Regions from separate parts of the Aquabacterium sp. G14 genome, predicted to be linked through region 3. Evidence: predicted binding sites of a transcription regulator. Region 3 holds the regulator's gene; each other region holds the start of a gene.
What was found. The regulator NrdR, encoded in region 3, represses ribonucleotide reductase genes. The targets are predictions, from matches to a motif close to CACNANATNTNGTG.

Region 1 (2,261 bases), on a different contig from region 3:
GGACGAATTGGCCCGTGCGGGGCGGGTCTTGGCCAAGTCGCGCGAGGCCATGCAGACGATGTTCCAGGACGCCCGCATGGGCAAGGCCCTCGACACCGAGCACTGCCTGCCCCTGGTCAACGAGATTGCCGACTCGGTCGAGCGCAACCCCGGCGCCCTGGTCAGCCTGGCGCGCCTGAAGACGAGCGACGCCTACACCTTCATGCACTCGGCGGCGGTGTGCGCGCTGATGGTGTCGCTGGCCCGCCAACTCAAACTCAGCGAGTCGCAGGCGCGCGAAGCCGGCATGGCTGGCTTGGTGCACGACATGGGCAAGGCCCTGATGCCTCTGGAGGTGCTCAACAAGCCCGGCGCCCTCACGCAAGAAGAGTTCGCCATCATGAAGAGCCATCCCGAAGAGGGCTACAAGCTCCTCAAGGAAGGCGGTGGCGTGGGGCCGGTGGCCTTGGACGTGTGCCTGCACCACCATGAAAAGATCAACGGCCGCGGCTATCCCAAGGGTCTCAAGGGTGATGAGATCAGCCTGTACGCCAAGATGGGCGCGGTGTGCGACGTGTACGACGCCATCACCTCCAACCGCCCTTACAAGGCGGGCTGGGACCCGGCCGACTCGCTGATGAAGATGGCGGCCTGGACCAAGGAAGGCCACTTCGACGATCGCGTCTTCCAGGCCTTCGTCAAGAGCATCGGCATCTACCCCACCGGCTCGCTGGTCAAGCTGCAGTCCGGCCGTCTGGCCGTGGTGGTGGAGCAAGGCAGCGGCTCGCTGCTGTCGCCCATCGTGCGGGTGTTTTTCTCGACCAAATCGAATCAACCGATCCCGGTCGAGCTGCTCGACCTGGGCAAGACCGTGGACCAGATCGTCTCGCGCGAGTCCAAGAGCCAGTGGGGGTTCCAGAACCTCGATCAGCTCTGGAACCAGCCGGGTTGAAGCGCGCGCTTTCATGGCAGGTTGACGCCTGTTCCTGACCCGACTTCTGGGTGCTCAGGATGTGCCGCCCTGTGTCCATGCAAGGCTTGACCCATCGTTTGACGGCGATTTTGACTCGGTTTGAGTGAGGTCAAACTCGTTGGTAGACGGAGTCATGACACTACATATAGTGTTTTCACAAAGAAAATGCACTATATATAGGGTTTGACTCATGCCAGTTCCAACAATGACCGGGTCCGAGACGCCGGTTGCCGTCATCCAGCGCAACGGCACGGCGGCCACCTTCCACGCCGACAAAATCGTGGAGGCCATCGCCAGCGCAGGCCGGGCCACCGGGGAGTTCGGGCAGGATCGCGCCCAGGCACTGGCCGCCCAGGTCGTGGCGAACCTGACCCGCCGCGTGCCCACGGTGGAGCAGGTGCAAGACCAGGTTGAGCGCACCTTGATCGAGGCCGGTCACTTCGACACGGCGCGCGCCTACATCGTCTACCGCGAGCAGCACCAGATGCTGCGTGCCGATGCGGCCTGCGCGGTGGACGTCGAGCGCTCGGTCAACGAGTACCTCTCGCAGCAGGACTGGCGCGTCAACGCCAATGCCAACCAGGGTTACTCGCTGGGCGGGCTGATCCTGAATGTGTCGGGCAAGGTGATCGCCAACTACTGGCTCACCCACGTCTACCCGCCCGCCATCGGCGGGGCGCACCGCGAGGCCGACCTCCACATCCACGACCTCGACATGCTCTCGGGCTATTGCGCCGGCTGGTCGTTGCGCACCCTGCTGCACGAGGGCCTCAACGGTGTGCCCGGCAAGGTGGAGTCGGCGCCCCCTCGGCATCTGTCGAGCGCCATGGGGCAGATGGTCAACTTCCTGGGCACGCTGCAAAACGAGTGGGCCGGGGCGCAGGCCTTCAGCTCGGTCGACACCTACCTGGCCCCCTACATCCGCAAGGACGCACTGAGCTACGAGGCCGTGCGCCAGAGCATGCAGGAGCTGGTCTACAACCTCAACGTGCCCTCGCGCTGGGGCACCCAGACGCCGTTCACCAACCTCACCTTTGACTGGGTCTGCCCGGAGGACCTGCGTGAGCAGGTGCCCGTCATCGGCGGTGAGGAAATGCCCTTTGCCTACGGCGACCTGCAGGCCGAGATGGACATGATCAACCGCGCCTACATCGAGGTCATGATGCAGGGCGATGCCAAGGGCCGGGCCTTCACCTTCCCCATCCCCACCTACAACATCACCCGCGACTTCGATTGGGCGCACCCCAACACCGAGCGCCTGTTCGAGATGACGGCCAAGTACGGCCTGCCCTATTTCCAGAACTTCCTG
Region 2 (2,261 bases), on a different contig from region 3:
TCCAGGTCACCCTGCCCGCGCTGCGTGAGCGCCTGGAAGACCTGCCTGAGCTGAGCGCCCGCATCCTGGAGCGAATCGCCCATGAGGCCGGTCTGTGCCCGCCGCCCACGCTCAGCCAGGCAACCATGCGAGCCCTGATGCAGCACCCCTTCCCGGGCAATGTGCGCGAACTTGAGAATCTGCTGCAGCGAGCCGTGGCCCTGAGCAGCCACTCGGTACTGGAGCCCGAGGACCTGGGCATTGCGTGCGAACGCGGACTTGCCCCGACCATCCCCGACCACGCAGAAGACCGCTGTACCTTTGTTCTCCCTGATGTGATCTCGCAGAACGCCCCTCCTCCGGTCATCGCTTCTGCGGGCACCTCCCGGCCTGACACCTCCCCGCCTTTGCCCAGCGATCTGGCCGCACACCTCGATGAGATCGAGCGCGACATCTTGGTGCGCGCACTGGAAAAGCATCGCAACAACCGCACGGCTGCCGGGGGCAGCCTGGGCTTGTCGCTCCGCCAGATGCGCTATCGCATGGCGCGACTGGGCATCCAGATCACGGATCAAGGCGTGGTGTTGGACGAACAGTTCGATCCCGATGCCATCTGAGCTTACCCCCCTCTGGTCACACGGCTGGTTGCGCGATGCGCGCGCGGTTCCGTCTCCCAACTTCGGCCCACGTCCGCCCGGCACGGCCGTGACCCTGGCCGTGATCCACTCCATCAGCCTGCCCCCTGGGGAGTACGGTGGCCCCGAGATCGAGCAGCTGTTCACCAACCAGCTCGACTGGGATGCCCACCCCTACTTCGATCAGATCCGCGGCATGGAGGTGTCCTCCCACTTCGTCATCCGCCGCGACGGTGAACTGCTGCAGTTCGTGTCGGTGGACGAGCGGGCGTGGCACGCTGGGCGCTCCAGCTGGCAGGGCCGCGACAACTGCAACGACTACTCGGTCGGCGTCGAGCTCGAAGGTCTGGAAGACCGCCCCTTCGAGCCCGCGCAGTACACCCGGCTCGGAGAATTGCTGCGCACCCTCGCACAGCACTATCCGATCAACCAGGTTGCAGGGCACGAACACGTGGCCCCCGGCCGCAAGAAGGACCCTGGCTGCGCGTTCGATTGGCGCCAGTTACAAACACTCACATCCTGGCCGGACCAGGTCTTTCCATGGGGCCAGGCGCTCGCCTGAGCGACGTTCCCCCTCTGGAAAGTCCGTTTTTGTGGCCGTGAATCCTGGGGCTTCCCCCGATCTCACAAACCTCGCAGACACTACCCCTAGTGCTTGCGATGTCACAAAACACCAGATATAGTGCTCGGACGCAGTGGCCTCCACGAACCCTTGTCGGGCTCGGAAGCCTGAATCTGGGGCCCGCCACGCTCGGTCGTGCGGCCCGACGAACCCCAAGGGAACTCCATGCAAACGTCCACGTCCAGCACCTTGCCGCCCTCGTCTTCTGCTTTCACCGGCGCCTCCGCCGTGGCCACCGAGCCGCGCCAATCGGCCTACGCCGGCTATCAGATCATCCGCCGCAACGGTGCCGTCGTGGCCTTCGAGCCGAGCAAGATTGCCGTCGCCCTGATGAAGGCCTTTCTGGCCGTGCATGGCACCCAAGGTGCTGCCTCGGCCAGCGTGCGTGAAGACGTCGACAACCTGACCGAAGCCGTGGTGCGTGGCTTGCTGCGCTCCCGCCCCAGCGGTGGCACCTTCCACATCGAAGACGTGCAAGACCAGGTCGAACTGGGCCTGATGCGCGGCGGCCACCACGAGGTCGCCCGCGCCTACGTGCTCTACCGTGAGCGCCGGGCCCAGGAGCGCGCCAAGCAAGCGTCCGAGCAACAAGCCGCCGCCCTGCCCACCCTCACCGTGATCGACCGCGGCCAGCGCGTCCCGCTCGACCTGCCCGCCCTGCAAGCCCTGATCGAGTCCGCCTGCGAAGGCCTGGGCGAAGACGTCAAGGCCGCGCCCATCCTGGCCGAGACCCAGCGCAACCTGTACGACGGCGTCTCCATCGACGAGGTCTACAAGGCCGCCATCCTGGCTGCCCGCACCCGCATCGAGCACGACCCGGCCTACACCCGTGCCACGGCCCGCCTGCTGATGCACACCATCCGCCGCGAGATCCTGGGCGAAGAAGTGACGCACGCCGACATGGCCACGCGCTACGCCGAGTACTTCCCCAAGTTCATCAAGAAGGGCATCGAAGCCGAGTTGCTCGACGAAAAGCTGGCCCAGTTTGACTTGGCCCGCCTGGGCGCCGCGCTGAAGTACGAGCG
Region 3 (2,261 bases):
AGAGATCGCCAAGAAGATCAACAGCGCCATCTTCCCTGGCATCCAGGGTGGTCCGCTGATGCACGTCATTGCCGGCAAGGCCGTGGCCTTCAAGGAAGCCGCTTCGCCCGAGTTCAAGGCTTACCAACAGCAAGTGGTGAAGAACGCCGCCGCGCTGGCCGATACCCTGACCAAGCGTGGTCTGCGCATTGTGTCGGGCCGCACCGAAAGCCACGTGATGCTGGTGGACCTGCGTCCGAAGAACCTGACCGGCAAGGAAGCCGAGGCCATCCTAGGCGCCGCGCACATCACCTGCAACAAGAACGGCATCCCCAACGACCCGCAGAAGCCGATGGTGACTTCGGGTATCCGCCTGGGCTCGCCCGCGATGACCACCCGTGGTTTCAAGGAAGAGCAGGCCGTGCAGGTGGCCAACCTGATCGCCGACGTGCTGGACAATCCGCACGACGAAGCCACCATCGCCCGCGTGCGCGAGCAGGTGTCGGCCCTGACCAAGGCCTTCCCGGTCTACCGCTGAGCGCTGACGCCTTGATGCGTGCGTGATTCGGAACCCGGCCTGGATGTGATGTCCTCGCCGGGTTTTTGCTTGTCTTGAACCGAGAGAACCACACCGATGCGTTGCCCTTTTTGCGGACACCATGACACCCAGGTCGTGGAGACGCGTGACTCCGATGAAGGCGACTCAACCCGTCGCCGTCGCAAGTGTCATGGCTGCGACAAACGCTTCACGACCTATGAGCGGGCGGAAATCGACCTGCCGGCGATCGTCAAGCGCGATGGCAGGCGTACCGATTACGACCGCGCCAAACTCAAGGGCTCGATGCTGATTGCGCTGCGCAAGCGGCCGGTGAGTGCCGAGGCGCTGGAAGGTGCGCTGGAGGCGATTGAGGCCAAGTTGCGCCAGTGTGGCGAGAAGGAAGTGGTGTCTACGCAGTTGGGCGAATGGGTGATGCGCGAGTTGCGCAAGCTCGACAAGGTGGCCTATGTGCGCTTTGCGTCGGTGTACCGCAGCTTTGATGACGTCAGCGAGTTTGTCGCCGCCATCAAGGAGACGGGCAATAAGCGTGGCGCCAAGGGCGACGTCAGCGAAGACTGAACAGTGAGACCGATCGGGAGGTCGGTGAGCCAGGCGGAGCAGCTGTGAGCGCGGGAGGCTATCGCCAGCAGTGCGCCACGCTGACCGTGGTGCCCGTGATGCCGCGGGCTTGGTGTTGATTCAGGGTGAGGCTGCCGCAAGCGTCGTGAGCCATGGGGCCACCTGAGACCGGTGTGGCAGCCAGGGTGTAGCCGCTGGTGCTGGCCTGCGTGACGCTGATCACGTAGTGCGCGGGGCCCTGGCGAGGGGCCTGGTTCAGCGGTGCAGGCAGGGCCACGAGCGGTGCGCTCGGATCTCCGGTGTCGTAGCGGTGGTGCGCGGCGTAGTGGCGCTGCATGAAAAAGGCGGCGTCCATCAGGGCGGCCTGGGCTTCGGTGCGGTGGGCGCGTTGCAGGTGCGCGGCGTAGCTGGGGTAGGCCACGGCGGCGAGCACGCCGAGCAGCGCGAGAACGGTCAGCATTTCCGTCAGGGTGAAGCCACCATGCCGGTGGCCCGTGTTCGCAAGAGGGTGACACATGGGACAAGGACTCAGGGAGTCGGTGGGTTGAGCAGGGCGCGCCACACCCGACTTCCAAGCTGTGGTGAGGTGGCAGTGGGGCATCCGGCGCCGCCAGGGAGGCAACGGTGCACGGTGGACTGCACCCAGGCTGTGGCACCTTGTGTGGTTCGCCCCGCACTGTCTGCTTGGTGATCGGGGCTGAAGCCACGTGCAGTGACGGTGATCAGTTCCGGGTGCGCGGGGTGGATTTCGAGCAGGCACTGAGGGCGAGACGCGGGCACATAGGCGCTGTCGGTCGAGCTCATGGCCGCGGCGGGCACGGTGTGGGCCAAGACGTGGCTGCCATGCCAGCTGGACCACAGTGTCCACCGTGCCACTTCGGACGGTAGTGGCGCCGGGTGCACCGTGAATGCAGGCGTGATCTGCAAAAGCGCGTCCTCACAGTGGCGCAAGCCGATGTGCGCGGCCTCCCGGGCCAGGTTCTCCAGTCGCACGTTGAGGGTGATCTGTTCGGCGCTCAGGGAAGCACGCAGGGTGGCGCCAGAGACCAGGCTGATCACGGTCAGCAAGACCAGCACCACGACCAGTGCAATCCCATGTGCAGATGCGCGCTCCAGAAGGGCGTGTGGGCGTTGATGGCTCATGGATCACACAGGGTTGGGCACG

Region 1: a site for NrdR is predicted at 1,090-1,103, ahead of WIT60_RS00410 (ribonucleoside triphosphate reductase). Genes of this name have one in related genera too.
Region 2: a site for NrdR is predicted at 1,286-1,299, ahead of WIT60_RS04290 (ribonucleoside-diphosphate reductase subunit alpha). Genes of this name have one in related genera too.

What each region holds. Positions count from the first base shown of each region.
Region 1 is NZ_JBBEYB010000001.1:76,702-78,962, forward strand. It holds gene WIT60_RS00405 (cyclic di-GMP phosphodiesterase) at 1-931, shown strand, start outside; gene WIT60_RS00410 (ribonucleoside triphosphate reductase) at 1,158-2,261, shown strand, end outside.
Region 2 is NZ_JBBEYB010000002.1:420,170-422,430, forward strand. It holds gene WIT60_RS04280 (sigma-54-dependent transcriptional regulator) at 1-596, shown strand, start outside; gene ampD (1,6-anhydro-N-acetylmuramyl-L-alanine amidase AmpD) at 586-1,176, shown strand; gene WIT60_RS04290 (ribonucleoside-diphosphate reductase subunit alpha) at 1,402-2,261, shown strand, end outside.
Region 3 is NZ_JBBEYB010000004.1:99,884-102,144, forward strand. It holds gene glyA (serine hydroxymethyltransferase) at 1-517, shown strand, start outside; gene nrdR (transcriptional regulator NrdR) at 614-1,096, shown strand; gene WIT60_RS06360 (type IV pilin protein) at 1,155-1,613, opposite strand; gene WIT60_RS06365 (PilX N-terminal domain-containing pilus assembly protein) at 1,625-2,239, opposite strand; gene WIT60_RS06370 (PilW family protein) at 2,243-2,261, opposite strand, start outside.